2 regions of the Xenorhabdus aichiensis genome follow, and region 2 is predicted to be linked to the other one. Evidence: predicted binding sites of a transcription regulator. Region 2 holds the regulator's gene; the other holds the start of a gene.
What was found. Region 2 encodes ArgR, which controls arginine synthesis, uptake and breakdown. Its sites were predicted from a motif close to ANTGAATAAAAATACANT; they were not measured.

Region 1: the regulator ArgR is predicted to act here: its motif matches at 3,628-3,645, upstream of argF (ornithine carbamoyltransferase).

The regions. Positions count from the first base shown of each region.
Region 1 is NZ_JAQRFO010000060.1:11,018-22,431, reverse strand. Features, by position in the region: gene PSI22_RS18940 (amino acid ABC transporter permease) at 1-582, shown strand, start outside; gene PSI22_RS18935 (amino acid ABC transporter ATP-binding protein) at 566-1,330, shown strand; gene PSI22_RS18930 (amino acid ABC transporter substrate-binding protein) at 1,412-2,185, shown strand; gene PSI22_RS18925 (GNAT family N-acetyltransferase) at 2,430-2,933, shown strand; gene rraB (ribonuclease E inhibitor RraB) at 3,000-3,437, opposite strand; gene argF (ornithine carbamoyltransferase) at 3,671-4,684, shown strand; partial or broken gene PSI22_RS18910 (IS1-like element transposase) at 4,787-5,055, opposite strand; gene PSI22_RS18905 (PfkB family carbohydrate kinase) at 5,774-6,907, shown strand; gene PSI22_RS18900 (class I SAM-dependent methyltransferase) at 7,117-7,854, opposite strand; partial or broken gene PSI22_RS21640 (transposase family protein) at 8,218-8,410, opposite strand; gene PSI22_RS18890 (hypothetical protein) at 8,843-9,148, shown strand; partial or broken gene PSI22_RS21575 (RNA 2'-phosphotransferase) at 9,251-9,364, opposite strand; gene PSI22_RS18885 (hypothetical protein) at 9,351-9,617, opposite strand; gene PSI22_RS18880 (hypothetical protein) at 9,678-10,121, opposite strand; gene PSI22_RS18875 (MFS transporter) at 10,827-11,414, shown strand, end outside.
Region 2 is NZ_JAQRFO010000006.1:32,340-43,753, forward strand. Features, by position in the region: gene PSI22_RS04500 (helix-turn-helix domain-containing protein) at 21-287, shown strand; gene mdh (malate dehydrogenase) at 400-1,338, opposite strand; gene argR (transcriptional regulator ArgR) at 1,866-2,336, shown strand; gene mpl (UDP-N-acetylmuramate:L-alanyl-gamma-D-glutamyl-meso-diaminopimelate ligase) at 2,474-3,844, opposite strand; gene fbp (class 1 fructose-bisphosphatase) at 4,016-5,020, shown strand; gene ppa (inorganic diphosphatase) at 5,436-5,966, shown strand; gene PSI22_RS04530 (gamma-glutamylcyclotransferase family protein) at 6,036-6,383, opposite strand; gene tamB (autotransporter assembly complex protein TamB) at 6,386-10,165, opposite strand; gene tamA (autotransporter assembly complex protein TamA) at 10,162-11,414, opposite strand, start outside.

The DNA of each region.
Region 1 (11,414 bases), on a different contig from region 2:
GCCTTAATCCGGCTGTACGGGCCAAAACCACTGGTTGCAGTCGTTCGGTTTTATGTCTGGCTGATCCGTGGTACACCTTTACTGGTTCAATTATTTTTGATCTTTTATGCCCTGCCCAGCGTGGGCATTACGCTGGAAGCCTTCACCTCTGCCGTCATCGGCTTTACCCTTAATGTCGGTGCTTATACTTCTGAAGTGATCCGGGCAGCGCTGATTTCGGTGCCTAAAGGGCAGTGGGAAGCGTCTCACTCCATCGGCATGAGTTGGTGGCAGTCACTGCGCCGGATCGTACTGCCACAGGCGGCGCGAGTTTCTATTCCACCACTGTCAAATACCTTTATTTCATTGGTGAAAGATACCTCACTGGCTTCCGTCATCACGGTTCCAGAGATGTTCCTGGCTGCACAACGCATCGCCGCTGTCACATACCAACCGCTGATCCTGTATACCGAAGCCGCTATCCTTTATTTACTTTTAAGTTCAGTGCTGTCAGCACTACAAGTTCGTCTGGAAAAGAAATTCTCCCAACAATTCTCACCACACCGCAGCAATAAGGAAGTGAAAAATGATTCAGCTCTCTAACCTTGAAAAAAGTTTCGACGGACAAAAGGTGCTGAAAAACATTAGCCTTACCATTAAAGAAGGTAGCCTGACAGCGTTGATCGGGCCTTCTGGCAGCGGGAAAAGTACCCTGCTGCGCTGCATCAATCTGTTGGAGATCCCACAGGCGGGTACATTGGAGATTGGCAAAGAACAGATCACCTTCACTGGCAAAGAACGCCTGCCGCACAGGGAAATCCAACGGTTTAGCCTGCAAACGGGCATGGTATTCCAGAATTTTCAGCTTTTCCCTCACCTCACGGTGATTGAAAACATCATGGAAGGGCTGATTTATGTACAAAAATGGTCGCGCGAACGCGCCAGAGAACGGGCACAGGAATTGCTGAAAAAAGTGGGCATGCCCCATAAGGCAGATGTCTGGCCGAACACATTATCAGGCGGCCAGCAGCAGCGTGTGGCAATCGCCAGAGCGATGGCCCCCTCTCCCAAAGTATTGCTCTGTGATGAGCCGACCTCAGCCCTTGACCCTGAATTATCGAAAGAAGTCGTTTCTGTTCTGAAGCATTTGGCAGAAGAAGGCACGACCATGGTGATGGCGACACACGATCTGCGTCTGGCCGCCAATCTCGCCCACAATGTTATCTTTCTGGAATCAGGTGAAATTGTCGAATCGGGAACAGCACAAACCATGTTTACCCGCCCGGATAAGCAGCGCACTAGCGAGTTTATCTCAACCCTGACGGAAACTTTACCTGACTGGGAAATATAACGGGCTGTGACGTTTAGACTCAGCGTAAACCCGCTAAGCCAAAATAAGCATAGTGACACATTATTGATTTGGAGAAATACAATGAAAGCATTCCTGAGTTTGTTACTGGCGGGCGCCACAGCCCTTGCAATCTCTGCCCCCAGTTATGCCGGAAAGGATCTGGACGCGATAAAAGCCTCCGGTGTCTTTAAGGTTGGGACAGAAGGGACATACCCTCCTTTTACCTATCACGATCAGGCCAATAAATTAACTGGTTTTGATGTAGATATCGCCCGTGAAGTTGCACGCCGCCTGAATGTCAAACCAGAATTCATGGAAGTTAAATGGGATGGCTTGATTGCGGGGCTGGATGCCAAACGTTTTGATGCGGTGATCAACCAAGTGGGTGTCACACCTGAACGGGAAGCGAAGTACAGTTTCTCCATTCCTTATACCGCTTCCCAAGTCGTATTGATTACTCGCGATAATAACAATGACATTAAAACCTTCGCTGATATCAAAGGAAAACGTTCAGCCCAGTCCCTGACCAGCAACTATGGGCAACTAGCAACCTCTAATGGGGCTCATTTAGTCAGTACCGATGGCTTTAACCAAGCCATTGATTTGGTCGCTACGGGTCGTGCAGATGCGACATTGAATGATCGCCTTTCGTTTCTGGATTTCAAAAAACAGCGCCCTGATGCGCCAGTGAAAATCGTCGCCCAACAAGCCGATGCAAGCAAATCGGCCGTTCTGCTCCGTAAAGGAGATCCAGAACTGATCGCCGTCATCAATAAGGCACTGCAAGACATGAAAGATGACGGGACTTATGCCCGTATTTCCGAAAAATACTTCGGCACTGATATTTCCAAATAACCTGCCCCTCAATTCCTCAATCAGCGGCGTTTTCATAGCGCCGCCCATTAATAGATTCAGCAAGCTTATCCTGTTTACTTATTTATTTTTTCAATTAATATCAAGCTGATAGTGACTTACGAAGTTAATTCTATCCTCAAGTGTGGCTCCAATCACTTTATCCTCCTTGAGTCGTATCTCCCCCCAACAAACTTCCTGTTTTGGGAGAATTTTAAGTCAAAATAAAAAATATAAAGAGGAAATAATGACTGAAAAAACAACACAAAACTACGTCATTCGCCCCATTATTCCGCAAGATAATACCGGTATTGCTGCCGTTATCCGTCAAGTATCCGCCGAACATGGCCTGACCGCAGACCGAGGTTTTGCCGTCGCAGATCCGATTCTGGATACATTGTACGAAGTATACAGCCAGCCACGCAGCGCTTACTGGGTCGTCGAAATGGATGGGGAAGTCGTTGGCGGCGGAGGTGTTGCTCCACTGGCTGGCGGCGATGATGATATCTGTGAGTTACAGAAGATGTATCTCTCATCAGTACTTAGGGGAAAAGGCGTTGCCAGACAAATCGTGCAACAATCACTGGAATTTGGCACCAAACAAGGCTTCAAGCGCTGCTATCTGGAAACCACGGAGATCTTGCAAGCAGCTATCAAACTGTATGAAAAACTGGGATTCAGCCATCTTGGTGAGCCACTCGGCAATACTGGCCACAGCGACTGTGAGGTCAGGATGATCAAAGCACTATAATGCTTCTAATCAGTCAGCCCCACAGACCAAGTGGGGCATTTATTTCGACAATCTCGTCAGAAGAACTTAGTGAAGTTTGCGTTCGTCCTGCTCAGGGAAATCTTCAGCTTCGTCTTCATCATCATCATCATCATCATCATCTGGCGCATTGGGATCTTCAAAATACGTCCCCCAACCATCGTAATTCACACCGAGCTTTTCAACCAGATTCATGAGTTGCTCAACCTGAGTATTAATCAGTTCAGCATCTAGACGGCTTTCACTGATGATATCACAGCACATCAGCACAACACGATCTTCAGTTTCCAGCTCTTCCGCATCCGTCACTTCATAACCGAGTTTGAATGCTTCAACGGCGGCTTTTTCCAAAAGATCGAAGTTTTCCGCCGAAAAATGGTGCTCAATAATATAAAGCGCATCAGGATCGCTGCCATCTTCCAATAATTCTTCAATGATCAAGCGAGTTTCTTCGCGCTGTTCTTCTAAAGCATGTGGGTCTGCCATGCCAATCCCCTCCGTCATTTGGCTGTCCTGTTTCGCATTCTCCCATCTTTTTCCTGCGAAGGATATAGCTATCCAATTTCGTCAAAAAGGAAATACAGACCGTAAACTATGGCATGACAAATTGCCTTAATTTCATTGAGATGACAAATACACATCACAGGGGTTGTAATTGAATTTTTTATCGATATATATTGAATATAAATTCAGTATCACTCTAATGGAGAAAATACAGCATGAATCCATTTTATGGACGTAACTTACTAAGATTACATGACTATACTCCTTCGGAAATCAATGCATTTCTGACACTGGCGAGTGAATTAAAAGCGAATAAAAAATCAGGTAAAGAGTCGCCTTTACTGTCAGGTAAAAACATCGCGCTGATTTTTGAGAAAGACTCCACCCGTACACGCTGTGCCTTTGAAGTCGCTGCTCATGATCAGGGTGCCAGCGTCACCTATTTAAGCTCAAATGGCAGCCAGATTGGACATAAAGAATCCATCAAGGATACCGCACGGGTACTTGGGCGTCTGTATGACGGCATTCAGTACCGTGGATACGGGCAGGAAGTTGTCGAAACTCTGGCGAAATACGCCGGCGTTCCGGTCTGGAATGGTTTGACGAATAAATTCCACCCGACTCAACTGTTAGCCGATTTACTGACGATGCAGGAACATAGCCAGAAGCCACTAACTGAAATCAAATTCGCCTATTTGGGCGATGCCCGCAATAACATGGGCAATACGATGCTAGAAGCCGCTGCATTAACCGGTATGGATCTGCGTCTGGTCGCTCCCAAAGCGTGCTGGCCGGATGCGGCATTGATTGCCGAATGCCAAACCCTGGCAGAAAAAACCGGCGGCAGGATCGCCCTGACAGAAGACATTGCGACCGGCGTTAAAGATGCCGATTTTCTTTACACTGATGTTTGGGTTTCGATGGGGGAACCCAAAACAGTCTGGCAAGAGCGCATTGCGCTGCTAAAGCCCTATCAAGTGAATATGGATGTCATTCAACTGACGGGGAACCCAGAGGTGAAGTTCCTCCATTGCCTTCCTGCGTTCCACGATGAAGAAACAACGCTTGGCAAACAACTGGCTGAGGAATTCAATCTGTATGGTGGGCTGGAAGTCACTAGTGAGGTCTTTGAATCAAAACACAGTATTGTGTTTGATCAGGCAGAAAACCGTATGCACACGATTAAGGCAGTGATGGTAGCAACGCTAGCGAAGGAACTTAGTTTTTGATGGGTGTTAATGCGGTGCGAATGAGCACCGCTTTTTGTTTTTTCATAAATAACGATAATGCGAGTTGGGGAAAATAATCTGAAACCCCACCTCATCAACTTAACAGATAAGTTGGATTTCTAAATTCTCTAGAGGTAGCGAGGTTACGCCTCGTGGCGACAACCTTTTAAAGTTCGGACGGCAGCATTAATACTGATATGCAGTGTCCGGGCAGTATCGCGAATGCCAGAATCATTCAGAACTAAATCAATGAGTTGCTCTTTTATTCCGACCTGACAAGCGCGATAAGAGTAGTCAAGCTGGAAAATGTGGTCACACAATAAACAACGGTAACGCTGATACCCTCCTTTACCTGTGCCATGTTTTTACATATTTCTATTTTAATGGCAAAACCGACATCTCACATCTACCGTAGCCATCTGAGGTCTCCCCCTAGCATTGAAAATAGAGAGTATATACAAAGAACAACACTTTGAATGCGTGACCAGTTCGTAAGCCTTGCTACTTAAAGATCCATGCAAGGTGTATCACTATTTTGGAAAGCTATTTAGCTGATGAAAAAATTAATTAAATATAAATAAATATCGGTTATTATGATTAACCGAGATATTTTACTTACAGAAATAATACCTTGACAATTAAAAGCGCCCATAGTAATAGCATAATTAAATAAATTTAATGGTGTAATAAAAAATATTATTAAATATAAAAATATTACACCGCAATAAAATCGTGAAGTTATATTTAATACTGGTAAAAATGTGTTAATTATCACATTTCAATGTAATTGAAAATCGCCATTTCATTTTAGAAAAAAAATTAAAACAGAAGAAAAGACAAATGCTTAAAATGATACAGAGGTAACATAACCAATTGTTTTTAATTGAAAATAAACGGAATAAAATATGGTTACCACGCTAATCTTTTTAAAATCCCGCTTATTCGTTATTTTTCAGAACAAAATTTAAGAGTAAAATCACATTTTTAACGATGAATAATATATCATTAAGTTTACGATCGCTTTCTCACTCCAAGCATAATGTATAAAAATACACTTTACTATCATTAATCAATGGAATAAAAATAACCATGTTTCGCAATAATAAAGGGCATGATATGAGAAAAATGGATAATCTGGAGTTTAGAATATTACAACTTCTTAGGAAAAATCCTTTTCTCGCCCAAAAAGAAATCGCTGATATTATTGAAATCAGTCGTTCAAGCGTCGCAGGACATATCCTGAATCTACAAAAAAAGGGACATATAAAAGGTAAGGGTTACATTTTTTCCAGTGGGAATTGTGCCGTAACGGTTGGTGCTTCCAACATGGATATTACCAGTTTCGCTTCGACTGAATTATTAAAGAAAGATTCCAACCCAGGGAAAACAAAATATACGTTAGGTGGTGTAGCTCGAAATGTTGCGCATAACATTGCCGCGTTAAAGAATGATAGTTATTTAATTTCTGTTTTTGGTGATGATTCATATGGAAAAAGACTTTTTAGAGAAACCAGGTTAGCAGGCGTTGATGTTAGCCATTCTCATAAACTGAATGATGCAAGAACATCAATCTATCATTCAATAGTTGATAGCAATGGTGAACCGCATACATCCGTTAGTGATATGGATATTTTGAAAAAACTCACTCCTGAGCTACTAAATAAATCTAAACCTCTCATTGAAAGAGCAGGAATACTGATTATCGACTGTAATTTGAAAGAAGAAGCTCTGGAATGGTTATTTAAAAACTCAGGTAATGTGCCAATATTTGTTAATCCTGTCTCGTCATATAAGGCTGGCATAGTACGTAACTGGTTATCATATATTCATACTATTAGACCCAATCGGCTGGAAGCGGAAAAGATCAGTGGTATTAAAATTAATTCAATAAAAGAGGCTCAATCGGTAACATCATGGTTTCATGAACAAGGCGTTCAACGGGTAATTTTAAGCATGGGGGCTGAAGGTGTGTACTACAGTGAGCTAGGTTATATAGAAGGTCACTCTCCGGCATTTCCTGTTAATGTTGTCAATACCACAGGTTCCGGTGATGCAATGATGGCGGGATTAGTTCATTGTGCGTTAGCAGGTATGGATTTTCAGGAAAGTGTTCATTTCGCACAACGTTGTGCCGCTCTTGTACTATCTACTGAATTGACTTATTCATTAACTCTGTCGCCCTTCGATGTTGAAAAGTTGCTGGTATTGGATTCATATCGTTAATAACAATTGTGAAATAACATTACTCATACCGCCGACATAATAAAAATAAAAAAATGTTAGAATATTTGGCTAAAGCCGGGCTAAAACCCGGCAATTTTTTCAATGTTTCCCGTATGACAAACATTATTCACTAATCGAAAAAAATAGGAAGGGCTTATGTTCGATGAAATGAAATATAACCACAGATGCGGAGATAATGGACAACGAACCTAAAACTGACAAATAAGTCCGGTATGAACACAATTCTGCAAATAAATATCCCAAAAACCTTGAGGATAACGTTCTAAGTCGCTTGCTAAGACTGTTGGTTTTTGCCAGCTAAAACGACTGAATCCTGCTTTATTAATTGCGTTTTCGTAGCTTTCACGGCTCCAACGATAAAATGTGAAAGGACTTGGTGGAGTTGTCAGAAATTCTGCCTGGCAACAGAAACCATTTTGCCAAGGCTCTTCGCTCAAAATTTTGAAGCCATAATTATCACAGTTTCCATTTTCTAATCGATAATCAGGTGATGACATGTAAGCTATTAATTTTCCAGAGGGCTTTAAATGATTAGCGGCCGCTTGAAACATAGCTTCAAGCTCTTCAGTAGATTGTGAGTAGTGGAATAAGAAGGCAGCGATAACGATATCAAATTTTTCATGTAATTTCATTTCACATACGTTTTGTACGCAAAACTCAATATCATCACCATACAGTTTAGATTTTGCTTTGGCGAGTTCAATCATTTTCTCAGAGATGTCGACGCCGACCACTTTTGAAGCGCCGCGGCAGTGTAATTCCCGCCCAAAATAACCATATCCGCAAGCTAAATCTAGGACTGATTTTCCCTGTATATCACCGACCATGTTGAGGATATCTCTAAGCTCAGACTGCCGTTGAGCGACTGTATTGGAGAATTTTTCATAATATTCACCAATAAAATCATAATTTGCTTGCTCTTCCATTATTATAACTCCTGATAAAAAGGCATGTTCTCATGAAAAATATCTAATGAGGGTATTATATAAAAAGATAAAATATCACGAAACAATTAGATATAATTATTTTTGTAACGTAAGTAACTTTCTACGATAGATCATGTTTGAATTCAGTTAAAAATAACTAAATATTTTTATACTCGAAATTACTGCCCCGATAAAAATTTAGAGTTACTTATTCGTTATAAAAATGCGATATAAGTAATATTTTTATTAGGGTGTAATGAGATGTCTCCCCCACTCTGTTGCAATAAATTGACAGTGTGTTTTTCTTTCAGAAAAGGCCATCATCATAAACAGCACCGGGGAAGGCTAACAGCCGATACCTGCGCTGACAGCCTGTGCCCATTGAATGAATCAGCGTTGAAACTGACCGGGTCAAGGCGGGAGATAATACGGGCTATTGTGTCATGGGCAGGGAATCCCGTTGAAAACAGCACGTCAAATAAAGGGTAACTGACTTTGGCAGACTGGCGAGATCGGATAACTCACCGAAATACAGAGCAAAAGCACCGACACTCATTCTGGTGCTCACGAAAAAAGGGGTATAAGATCATAATTTCAGCGACAGATCAAATTGACCCGATTTGGTCAAATAACATTCGCGATCTCACCCTGTTTCAACACGTCCTTTTGACATGGCAACGAAATTAGTTTAACTAAATTGCTGAATAAGCATATTGCGGATGATAATTTTTATTTATTTAAATTTTGTTTAAAAACAATCTTTAACAAAATATTAAATTACATCATGAAATAGAACTGGTCACTGCGCTACGTTCTTTTTAGAGCGTTATTTTTTAAATGACTATTTTCGATAAAATAAAATCATCAATCTTTAAATTGAAAAAATAAAAAGGCTAAATAAACAATAGATTAATTTATAAAATTGGATAATTAAGCTGCGTGATTTTACTTTTTGTAAAGAAATTCTATATTCTGGAGAAAAATAAAAATGAAACCAAGCATAATAATCATAGCTGCATCTATATTAACCATTCCGTTCGTATCATTACATGCCAATACCAACGCCAAGACCAATGTGAAAATTACTGATTGTAATCAATTCAATGGAAAACCTAGTCAGGATGGTAAAAACGGGATACCTAATAGCAACTGTATAAATGGAAGTCACGGGGGTAACGGCTCATCTCCCGGTCAATCAGGAAGAAATGGTGGAGACGGCGGTAAAGGCGGAGATGGAGATGGAGACAAAGTATCCAATTATCACAATCTCCAACATGCAGGCCGCCATTCTTAAAACCAATACCATATACCTGAAATCATTATAAGCAAAAAAGCGGCAACGATGAACGCCAGCAGAGCATCAGTAACCAACATGGTAATCACCAAAAATAAGAATCTAATTGAAGCTTATATATTTGACCGGCACCGATTTTGTCAACCAAACGCCATTATCTGCCTGATGGAATTTAAAGCCCTGTTCATGCATTAACTGGGCGTTAATTTTTAGGATATCTTATGACAAGTCGACCATTGATATCGCCAATCACACTGACATTTTCTATTTTTGAATCAACATCAAAGCTGGATTGGCTGCTGGCGATATATTCCGGTTTCATCAGCTGCTCTATCGTTGAATAACTTAAATTATTCAAAATGTCATCCAATGACCAAACCGTTGTCGCTGCCTGAGTCGGATTTCTTAGACATGCCAGGGCAAATACCTCTGGTGCAATGACTTGATTCCTTGTGTCATCAGGAAGCATTTCCGACCAATGACCATTGACGACTTCTGTATGCGGGGAAAGGTTTTTTGTAGAGCGGGATCAAGACTTTCCATTGTTCTTGGCGGGCATAACCATGTGCGCCAATCGGCCTTGCATTTCATTTAGATAAGAGGAGACCGTGTGACCTGTTACACCTAACATAGCCATTAACGTTGATGCTGGCTCGATCCATAAACTCGCATCAGGTGCTTCATCATTGCAAGGGGTTGGCGGTAATTTATCGGTCGAAAAACAATTCCTCATTAATAAATAGCCATATTTCTGTCGTTCAGAGACCCATGATAATTCGGAGTAAACGTCAAAATCATTAGCTAACTGTTTACGAATATTTTCTTCTGCAATGCTTTTAACTATATATGGGCTAATTTCTTGATTATAAATCGTGAATTTGTTTTTAGTGATTATGTCTTTAAGATTAAAATCAGATAAATCAAGTGATAGTCCTAGTGATGACAACTTAACATTCCGTGATAAATGCCTCACGCATTATCTCCTCTGAGGTTAATTAATAACAAGATAATTTTCATGTTACTATTTCGCTCCATATCAAAATAATTTGATATAAGCTGTAAAAAAACCAAGTCACGTTATATTAAATGTAAAAAATTAATATTTCATGTGACACCTCATCGTTATTTATGTATGAAATCTGCATATTGAAGCGCACATGTATGCATTTAAAAAATGCATGTGCTTGGTATGAAATATATGCATAGGGGGATAATGCTTCCTATCATCTAATTACAGTAACTATCCGTGTTGTAATTACAATAACTCACTCAATAACGGATAATAAAAATTAAATAATTAGTTATTTCAGGTTGAAAACTATAAACACAGTATACAAATACACAACCTAATTTAAAGTTATTTTTTATTTCATTTTATGACTATATAAATCAATATAGTTTTCTTATTATATATTCATGTTCATTTAAAAAACCTTGATCTATCTATAAATTTGAATCATGCTCAGCGTCATTAAGCATTAATCTTCAAAGAAAAAGGCTATTATTAAAATAAACTAAGTAGTTTGTCTTATGTGATACCTGACAAGTTCAGCTGCCGTCGCGCCGACCGATCCATAAGGTATGTGCGAGTTTCTATGCGGGTGTTTTTTTGAACAGGCGGTTTATGTTAATTAGGCGTGTTTGTCTCTTTATGATCTGAAATCTGCAGGAAATCAGTATGTTCAAATACCTCGCATGTTGCTTTATGTTAGTGCTAATTTACCCCTTGGGCGTGGACTTATATCTTGTTGGCTTACCCGATATTGCCAAAGATTTAAATGCCACTGCCGTAGACCTTCATACTGCTTTTTCTATTTATTTGGCCGGTATGGCATCGACCATGATTATCGCAGGACTTGTATCCGACCGATTTGGCCGAAAACCCATCGCATTATTGGGTGCGTTAATTTTTGTCTGCGCTTCATATGGCGCAGCGTTTACTGTTTCTGCCGAACAATTTCTTTTCGCGCGCTTTTGGCAGGGAGTCGGTGCCGGCTTCTGCTATGTCGTCACCTTTGCAATCCTGAGGGATACCCTGGACGACGATAAGCGCTCAAAAGTATTGTCGGTGATTAATGGTATTACTTGTATCGTTCCTGTTATTGCCCCGGTCCTGGGTTATTTACTATTAATGAGCTTTGAATGGCCAAGCCTCTTCACCGGCATGGCAATCTTCGCGGGCATTTCATGCTTAGTCTGTATGCTCTGGCTTGATGAAACGTACCTTAATAATAAAGAGACGAATCAGAATAGAGAGAGCAGCAGC
Region 2 (11,414 bases):
AATAGGAAAGGATTAAAAAAATGATTTCTATGAAATCGGATTGGCATCCTGCTGATATTATTGCTGCTTTACGTAAACGCGGAACGACACTGGCTGCCGTTTCACGCGAAGCAGGGTTAAGCTCATCAACTTTGGCGAATACACTTTCTCGCCCATGGCCTAAGGGAGAATGGATAATAGCGAATTACTTAGGATTACATCCGTCTGAAATATGGCCTAGTCGTTATTTCGATCCACATACAGGAGAACTATTAGAAAGGAAAGTTAGAGAAAAAAAGAATAATTAGCTATCAATATAATTATTGAAAGAAAAACCGCTAGTTATTTCTGAGCTAGCGGTTTCAGTTATCTAATATATTTAACTTAATTCGTATATTAATAAATTACGAATTAAATGAATTAACCGTTAATAAATTTCTCGCCTAATTCGATATCTTTTTTGAGAACGTCCAACATGCTATCCAGTGACTTCTGTTCAAAATCGCTAAGCTTGCCGATATCTAAACGTTCTTCGATACCATTTTTACCTAAGCGAACAGGCTGAGCGAAGAAGCGGGCATATTTGCCATCACCTTCTACATAGCTGCACTCGATGACATTGCTTTCACCCTGCAAGCCACGGATCAAAGAAAGACCCAGACGTGCCGCTGCCTGCCCCATAGACAGAGTGGCAGATCCGCCACCTGCTTTCGCTTCAACCACTTCAGTACCTGCGTTCTGAATACGTTTGGTTAACGCTTCAACTTCTTCATCAGTGAAGCTGACGCCCTGAATTTGTGACAGCAATGGCAGGATAGTCACACCAGAGTGCCCACCAATAACAGGCACTTCCAACTCCTCAGAGTTCTTACCTTTCAGTTCTGCAACAAAAGTATTGGAACGGATGATATCCAGCGTCGTAACACCGAACAGACGGTTTCTGTCGTAAACGCCTTCTTTTTTCAGAACCTCAGCCGCGATCGCCACAGTCGTATTCACAGGGTTCGTAATAATACCGATTAATGCTTTTGGACAAGCCTTAGCTGCCTGCTGAACCAGATTACGAATGATCCCCGCATTAATATTGAACAGATCTGAACGATCCATGCCTGGTTTACGCGCCACACCCGCAGAGATTAATACAACATCTGCGCCTACCAATGCAGGGGTTGCATCTTCACCAGCAAAACCAGTGACTTTGACTTCCGTTGGGATATGACTAAGATCGGCTGCCACACCTGGAGTCACCGGAGCAATGTCATACAAGGAAAGTTCTGAACCTGAAGGAAGTTGGGTCTTGAGTAGAAGGGCAAGTGCCTGACCAATACCACCGGCTGCACCGAGAACTGCAACTTTCATCCTGATACTCCTTAAATAAATGCTGTAAAAAACTTAAACCTGTCTGGTTAAGAGCCTGAATCTATTTCCCCACATTCAATGCATGTATGGGATAGACTCTCAGCCCCACTGATCACTACGTATTAAGAACAATCTGTTAACAGACAGATTATCTACCTAATGGCTTGATGATGAAACACCAAAGTTATTTTATTCTAGACAAAAGGCTTATCTGTTAATGAGATAACGGACACTTTTTTGAGAATTAATCCTGTTATATTATTAATAACTTAGTTGATTACCTTACTCTTATCTCCAAAACCAAACAACACCATTTAATTAACAATATATTTACCATACTCAATATGTGGGAAAGGAAACGCGGAAAAAATAAACGCATGAATATCCTGATGATTAATAAGGATATATTGGGGAAATGAAAATAATGTAATTATGCTTATTATTTTAGTTTTTTCTTCTCTTCCTTGAATAAAAATTCACTCTTTCGCATAATAATAGCTTCATAACGGATTCAACGATGGTGAAATATGCGTGCTCCTTCGAAACAGGAAGATTTGGTCAAGGCTTTCAAAGCCTTATTGAAAGAAGAAAAATTCAGCTCTCAAGGTGAAATTGTCGCAGCACTTCAGGAAGAGGGCTTTGAAAACATTAACCAATCTAAAGTTTCCAGAATGCTGACTAAATTTGGCGCAGTCCGAACCCGTAATGCAAAAATGGAGATGGTCTACTGCTTACCCGCAGAATTAGGTGTTCCCACAGCCACAAGCCCATTGAAAAATCTGGTCTTGGATGTCGATTATAATCATTGTGTTGTGGTTATTCGCACCAGTCCGGGCGCTGCACAGTTGATTGCACGCCTGCTGGATTCCCTGGGTAAAGCAGAAGGAATACTTGGCAGTATTGCGGGAGATGACACTATTTTTACGACACCAGCACAGGACTTTACAACAAAGCAGCTCTACGAGGCTATTCTCGATCTCTTTGATCAAGAACTTTAACCCTGTCGTATAGCCAAACTACATATACCCAATAGATTTCAAGTTGCAGCACGGCAGCAGACAAACGGAACCCTGGGAATATAGATAAAGAGGATCGCACGACTCATGCGATCCCCTCACTCTGACGATTTTGACAATCAAGCCTCGTGCACTTTCTTACCCAGCTCAGTCAGCAACTTCTCGTGAATGCCACCGAATCCACCATTACTCATGATAAGAATGTAATCACCCGGTTGTGCCGCCTCAACAATCACACGTACCAAAGCATCAATATCCGCACTCCAGCGAGCAGGTTGGATGCAGTGTTCCGCAATTTCTGCAACCTGCCACGGAATATTGGCAGGCTGATACAAGAAGACTTCATCAGCACGCCCCAGAGAAGGCGCAATATCATTTTTGCTCATGCCCATTTTCATGGTATTTGAACGCGGTTCTAGCACAGCTAGGATACGAGCGACACCGCCAACTTTACTTCTCAACGCTGCCAGTGTCGCCAAAATTGCAGTGGGATGATGAGCAAAATCATCATAAACAGAGATACCATTCACTTCACCACGCAATTCAAGACGGCGGCGCGCATTGATAAAATCGCCCAGTACCTGACAAGCATCCGCAGGCTGAACACCAACATGATGGGCAGCCGCAATTGCGATCAAACCATTGTGCATGTTGTGTTCACCCACCAATGACCAGTTCACTTCGCCAACCTGTTCACCTTGATGGAACACTTGGTAGATGCTGCTATCCTGACTGACTTTCTTCGCTTGCCAGTTGCCCGTTTCCCCGATATGTTCCAGCTCACTCCAGCATCCCATTCCGAGCACATGTTTCAGGTTAATGTCATTATCGGGTACCAGAATCTTACCACTGCCCGGCACAACCCTGACGAGATGGTGGAACTGTTTTTGAACGGCCGCTAGATTTTCAAAAATATCAGCATGATCAAATTCAAGGTTATTCATGATTAGCGTGCGGGGGCTGTAATGCACGAATTTTGAACGCTTATCAAAAAACGCGCAGTCATACTCATCCGCTTCAATCACGAAAAATGGACTTTCACCGATTTGTGCTGAAACGTCAAAATTGCCCGGCACACCGCCGATCAGGAACCCCGGCTTATAACCGCAGGCTTCTAAGATCCATGCTAGCATTCCTGCGGTTGTCGTTTTACCATGCGTTCCAGCGACGGCTAACACCCAGCGTTCTGGCAAAACATGATCATGTAGCCACTGTGGGCCAGATGTATAAGGAATGCCACGATCCAGCACCGCTTCCACACAGGGATTACCACGTGTCATGGCATTGCCAATGATTACCATGTCTGGCTCAGGATCGAGCTGTGAAGGATCATATCCTTGAATCAGCTCAATGCCCTGTTTTTCCAGAAGGGTACTCATTGGAGGATACACATTGGCATCAGAGCCGGTAACTTCATGACCCAATGAACGAGCGAGGATCGCCAGCCCTCCCATGAAAGTACCGCAGATGCCAAGAATATGAATACGCATTTATTTCTATCCAATATCATGAAGTGTGTCACTATTCTAACCATCAATGCTGAGATTAGAAATGCAATAGCCTATCAATCAACCCATTCTTTAGCTAAACTGCCGCGCATGAGTGCGACACGCAAGTGCAGCACGCTCTCTAAAACCACAATAAAATTCAGGGCTTTCGTCATGAAAACATTAGGCGAATTCATCGTCGAGAAACAGCACGACTTTCCTCATGCTACGGGTGAACTGACCGCACTGCTTTCTGCCATCAAACTGGGTGCCAAGATCATTCATCGGGACATCAATAAGGCTGGTCTGGTGGATATTTTAGGCACCAGCGGCGTATCGAATGTTCAGGGCGAAGTTCAGATGAAGCTGGATTTGTATGCCAATGAAAAACTGAAGGCTGCATTGAAAGCGCGCGGTGAAGTAGCAGGTATTGCTTCCGAAGAAGAAGATGAGATCGTTGTCTTTGATGGCGACCGTGCAGAAAATGCGAAGTATGTTGTTTTGATGGACCCACTGGATGGTTCTTCGAATATTGATGTAAACGTTTCCGTCGGGACTATTTTCTCAATTTACCATCGAATTACACCTATTGGGCAGCCGGTTACCGAAGAAGATTTCCTGCAACCGGGGAATCGTCAGGTTGCGGCGGGTTATGTGGTCTATGGTTCTTCCACTATGTTGGTTTACACCACGGGTTGCGGAGTTCATACATTCACTTACGATCCCTCACTCGGCGTATTCTGCCTGACTCATGAGAAAGTTCAATTCCCTGCCAAAGGCAATATGTACTCCATCAACGAAGGGAACTACATCAAATTCCCGATGGGCGTGAAGAAGTACATCAAATATTGCCAAGAACAAGACGAAACCACCCAGCGCCCTTACACCACCCGTTATATTGGCTCGCTGGTTGCAGATTTCCACCGCAACCTGCTGAAAGGCGGCATCTATATTTATCCAAGCACCGCAAGCCACCCAACAGGAAAATTGCGTCTGCTGTATGAATGCAACCCAATTGCTTTTTTGGCTGAGCAGGCGGGCGGCAAGGCCAGTGATGGCAAAAACCGAATTCTAGATATCACACCAACCCAACTGCACCAGCGCGTTCCTTTCTTCGTGGGAACAGAATCAATGGTGGAAAAAGCTGAAAGCTTTATGGCTGAATTTCCAGGTGAGTAAGTCGGTTTGTTGATTGAATAATTAATTTAATGAAGGGGCGAAGTGTCGCCTCTTTATTAATGACACGACTTATCCTTTAATTTGTTGAGCAACACGCTTAACGCAACGACTTGTTCTCAACATTAACCTCATTTTTTCCCTGCCGATTATCTATCTTGTTCCCTTAAGTTCTATACATACTCTTTCTCTATTTATATTTGTTCACGAAATCATTCTGTTCATGACTCATGAACAAGGCAGAAGTGTGAACAATAAAAAAGTAAATAATCACTTTTTATCCAATACAACAGATTTTATAACACCCAATTCCTGAGCTGTATGGCGTTCAGCGACTGGAAAAATGCGGGGACTTTAAGTCTGTTTTGGCTATAATAGCCCGCACTCCATTTTGGTCTGAAATTAAAGGAAACCTTTTATGAGCCTGAACAATGTACCGGCCGGTAAAGAACTGCCTGAAGATATCTATGTCATCATTGAGATCCCTGCGAACGCAGATCCGATCAAATATGAAGTAGATAAAGAATCTGGCGCACTGTTTGTAGACCGTTTCATGTCTACTGCAATGTTCTATCCTTGCAACTACGGTTACATCAACAATACTCTGTCCCTTGATGGCGACCCTGTTGACGTGCTGGTTCCTACCCCATACCCATTACAGCCAGGTTCCGTTATTCGCTGCCGTCCCGTTGGTGTTCTGAAAATGTCCGACGAATCTGGTGAAGATGCGAAATTGGTCGCTGTTCCTCACACCAAACTGAGCAAAGAATACGATCACATCAAAGATGTGAACGATCTGCCAGAACTGCTGCGTGCCCAAATCACCCATTTCTTTGAACATTATAAAGATCTGGAAAAAGGCAAATGGGTGAAAGTTGACGGTTGGGACAATGTCGAAGCCGCTAAAGCTGAAATCCTGTCTTCTTTCGAACGCGCTGCTAAAAAATAATCCTGAGGGATAACAGCGAGTTTCGATCATAAAAAACCTCTGCCACCACATAGAGGCAGAGGTTTTTATTTATTCTTCTTCGTGGCGCTTGATCCAGTCACCACATGTTATCCGATGCAGTCCATCGACAGGCAGTCTATATAAATAGATCCATGCACTGCCGTAAGGTGTTTTAATCAGTTCCCTTTCGTATTCCTGAGAATTCTTTTTCAAAGCATCCAGTTCTGTCAGGATGGATGGCGTAATGCGATATACTTCGCATTCAATTGTCCCTTCGCCACGGATCACCGCTGGATAATGCCCCAAGTCATAAATTTCATAACCTTCTAACCTATGTTCTCCTAGAAGTTGGGCATAGGTCATCCAGTGGTGGTTACCTTGTTTGCGCCTCAGGCTGCCATAAACAATTACTCGCATTTTTAAAACTCAAACTCATAGAGCAGATCTAAAGCCTGATCAATACCAGATACCGCATCGAGATACAATCTTGGCATTACACGATAGCGTAATGTCAAGGTCGCCAGAGAATCAAAAATACCAACACCGTATTTCACCTGCAAGTTGTTGGTTATCTTGCCACTGACGACAACCTGAGATTTGTCACCCACACCCTGAGTATCTAAAGCTAAATCAGAAACACCAAAAGTTTCACCAATCTTGCCAACCAATTGACCACTTTGGGAAACGCCCAAACCAATCAGCATGGAAGTCATTTGGTTATTGTCAGAACCACTCTTCTCCAAACCTTCACCACGCAGAAGATAAGACAGTGCTTCCTGCTGTGATTTTGCTGGCTCAGAGAAAATTTCAACTTTGGGTTTATCCGCCAATCCCGTAACTTTCACACCAGCGACAACCTTATTCGCCGTCGAGTCGGGATTGCGGATTGCTTCAATGTTCAACATTGGCTGTTCCGGCGGGCCGGAAAATATGATTGTGCCCTTGCGTACCAGCAAATCCTGCCCGTAGGCATGGAAACGACCATCTGGAATATCAATCTGGCCATTCAGCCCCAGCCCCTGTTTATCCTGAATGACTTTCAAGGCCCCCTTAAGTTGAGCTTTCAGACCAAATGCATTCAAACGGACATCATCACCAATGCGAATATTTAAGTTACTTTTAACCAGAATGGACGATTTTTTCTTCTCTATCGGCTGGAGATTTTTATCCAGCATGACTTCGTCAGAAGAAATCCCCACAGCAGACTCTGGTAGTTCCTGCACCGTAATGCGTGCCCACGGAATATCCACATTCCCATCAAGTTGCAGTAGATCAGGCGTGGCTTCAAGTACCAGATTAGGGCTAACATCAATTTTCACCATTGGCGGCACTGTCACACGCAATTTTTCACCATTCGCGGCAATCTTGGCATACCATGCGTTCAAATTACGCCAGTCAGCATTGCCGTTAAGGTTTAGCTGCCCTTTAGGCGTTTTGATAACGCCCTCCAAGCCAGAGCGGACACCATCAAAATAGATAGCTAGCTGGCCTTGGGTGACATCAAAAGGCAGCCAATGACTGACGATTTGGAGATCATCCGTCTTAAGCTGACCAAACAACAGCGGGTTTTTTACATTACCACCGAGACGGAGGTTAGCGTTCAAACCCCCTTCTGCTTTCTCGTCTTTACCCAAGATCGGTTTAATCAGCTTCAAAGAAAGAGCTTGAATATCCATATTCCCAGACAGCTTGCGGCGGCCTTCCAGATCAGCCACCTGAACATTGCCATTTAATTGCCCATTGCCTGCCAGCTTAAATAGCCATGCCACATTTGCCTTACCATTTGTCAGACCTGCGTTCACTGTCAACGTTTCAAAATCAACAGGTAATGTAGTACCCTCAACCATTTGGTGAATCTGAATCCCATTTCCTTGCAAGACGACTTTAGCTTGTGGCAAAACCTGCCCCGCAGTCCATTTGACATTGGCATTCCCACTGAACACGCCTTTAAGTTGGGTCGCTTTATCGAGGAATGGCTGAATCATGGCCAAATCAAAACGCTCAAACGCCACTTCAGCATGACCGCTGGCTCCCGCCTCAATCGGTTTGGGGACACAAATCTGTGCATTCGGGTTAAGCCAGCAATGTGTTCCTACTGTCACTTTCTGCTGTAGATTCAGGTAATCAATAGCAATCGCCTTACTTAAGCGCCACTCACCGACAGGAGTATCAAAGTAGGTATTGTTGATAGTCCCTTGCCAACGCTCCTGCCCGCGGTCAAAGCGGCCATTGAGTGCCAATTGACCTGATACGGGGTTACCCTCAATTTTCAAATGTAAATCATGCTGCTTTTCCGTGCCTTTAGCATTTAGCATCAAGTTATTGATGATTAAATCCGCCTGTTTCAATTGATGAACAGCAACTGAGAGCTGTCCTTCAATCTGTTCAGCCGAGCGCACATCTCCCTTAATCGTGGCGCTATCCACTTTCAGCTCATTCTGCCACCGCACATTACGTGCATTTAAATCTGCCACTATTTGTGGCGCTTTCATGTTACCGCGCAGTTTCACATTACCGATAACCACACCAGCCAATCCCGGCAGTAATCCATTTAACTGTGGTGCATTAATTTCACCGTCCAACTTCCACTTTTCATCTGTAAGCTGCCCTTGAACATTCAGCCTATTGCGGCCAAAAGTGAGGTCAAACTGCGGAATATTCCACTGTCCCGCCGCATTACCTGACGCCTTGCCATGCGCCTTGACGGTATTTTTTTTCACATCACCGTCAAGAGCAATTTCAGGGATCTGGAGTTGCCAACTGCCACCATACAAACTACCGCGCACAGCCATTTTGCCATTCATTTTGGCTGGCCACTCTGGCCACTGTTTGGCGGTATTGATGCCATCCAGAATCAGGTTCGCATTCCAGCTAATCGCTTTGCTCCAGTCAACAACACCAGTGATCTCCGCCTTTCCCTGCAAGGCAGACAGACGTAGACGGATTAGCCTGAGCAGTTCTTCATTACCCTTAGCATCCAGCATCAGTAATGCAGGAGGAATATCACGACCTTTAATATCTGAACGGAGGGAGAGATCGTAGCCACTGGCTTTGCCATTCAGTCGAAGCTTAACACCATCAAGTCGATATTCCGGTTCACCCGTCAATGGCCACTGAAGGTGTTTGCTTTCCAATGTCAGGCGTACAGGCAAACCCACCTTCGCCAACTCAGTCTGAGCACTCAGATTGGCAACAACAGGCCCTGAAAGATGCAATGCCAGATTAAGCTGCTGCAACAGAGCACCATTCAAGGTTAAATCAACCTTTTGCCCTTTTAGTTCATTCAGATTTGTATTGCCCTTAATCGCCAGTTTGACTGGCCACTGTTCAGATAGTCCTGCCGTGCCCTGTAGCGAAAGTGAGCCTTCCGGTGCACTTACACTGAAGGTTTTCACATCAACCTGCTGCCCCTGATTACTGGCTTGCAGCCGTAGATCATTAATCGTGATACCTGTATCACCTGTCAGGCGAAGCTGACTGCCATGAATGTTTTCTGCCGTAATATCGAGAGGAATAGGAACATTGGGCAATTCAGCTAAGAAAGGTTTGGCAAATAGCGCCTTCAAGGTTTCACCCAATGATTTTTCAGGTTCAGGCTTTTGTTTGCCCTTTTGCGCTGTATTTTCCACTGTACCGCTTTGTTCAGGCGGCGTTTTAGGCAAAGCAACCAACAGATTGCTGATTTCCGTTGGTTTCAATGTCAGCTGTTTTTCCCGCCACTGCGCTCCTGTTTTAAATTCATCCAACGCAATCACTATATCGTCAACCTTGACGTGGATATTCTTCAAAGAAAGCAAATCCAGTGAAATAGGATACGGTGTTTTCAATTCAGTCAATGGTTCTGATGCAGGTGACTCTTCTGATGGGGGAAGCTCAGCCGTATTCACCGAAACTGCCACACCTTCTGTGGTCAACGCATTGACACACAAATGACTGTGTTTCAGGCAGGATAAGCGTAACGAAAAGTGTAAATTGTCAGCACTGACATTTACTCCCGGCATCTGATATTTAACACCTTTTAAGGTTAAATCGCGCCAGCCCCCGCTGACATTGGCGATATCCAGTCCGGGAACCCAACGTGCTGCGCTGTTAATCATAAAATGCAGGCCGGTTTGTGTGCCAACCAATCCCACAACGGTTATCAGCAACAGGCCAACAAGCAGCAGAAAAGCCATACTGAGCCTTTTGACCCACCTCATAGTTCAGCCCCTAAACCGATGTAAAACTCAATACCATGATTGCTTGCGTCTCCTACTGGCGTCGCAAGATCAAATTTAATTGGTCCGACGGGTGAAGCCCAACGCACACCAACCCCTGCGCCGGTTTTAAAATCACTTTTTCTAATATCATCCACCGCTTCACCCACATCTACAAACAACGCACTCCACCAATTCCCATAGATATTGTATTGATACTCCAATGAACCAACGGCTAGCTTTGATGCCCCAATCAGTTTACCTTTACTATTTTTCGGTGAAATTTTCTGGTATTTATAGCCACGAATGCTGCGATCGCCCCCTGCGAAGAAGCGTAAATCCGGTGGAACCTTGTTGAATTCATTGGTTTCAATCCAGCCTAGATCCCCCCGTAACACAAAGCGGTGCTTATCCTTATAAGTCCTGATCCAGACGTGATGAGCCTGTAACACCAAGAAATCCACATTCGAATCCCAGGTTTTGTCGGAAAAATCTATCGAATAACGCTGGCTATCTCCCCAATAAGGCATGGTGCCACCACGCTGGCGAATTCGGCTGACATTCGCTCCCGGATAGAGCAGCATCGTCGTATTTGTCACATTGGCCTGCGTAAAGTGACTAAGACTCCAGCGTAAATTGACACCATATTGCCATCCGGTGGAGAGATCCCAATTGCGGGAAAGGTTCAATGTTGCAGTATCAGAAATGGTATCGTTAATATCTTTACGTTTATAACCTGTCTGCAACTCATAATATTGTTCAAGCGGATTAGATTTGAGTGGCATTTTGTAGGATGCATCAATAACTTGTTCAGGTGCCGACAGGTTAATATTGGTACTCAGGCTATGCCCACGAGAGTTAAGCCATGGCTTTTTCCATTTTGCTTTAACGCGGGGGCCGACATCCGTTGCATAACCCCCCCCTAGTTCAACATAATTGGCAGAGCTGGGAACCAAGGAAGCATCCAGTGGCAATAACTTATCCTGGCTCATGTGGCCTACCTTAAAATCAGGCACGACAACCACAGAATTGAACCATCCCGTATTCGCCAGACGACTGTTGAACTCCGCAAGTTGATCCGAGGTGTAATACTCACCTTGTTTAAACGGCAAAAGATTGTTCAGGTAATTTTCACGAATTTGCGAGCCGTGGTATCTCACGGGGCCAAAGCGGTAACGATCTCCGCTGTCGAAATCGAAGTTCCAATAGGATTTATGCTGTTCCCGTGATACTTCTAATTCACTTTTTTTCA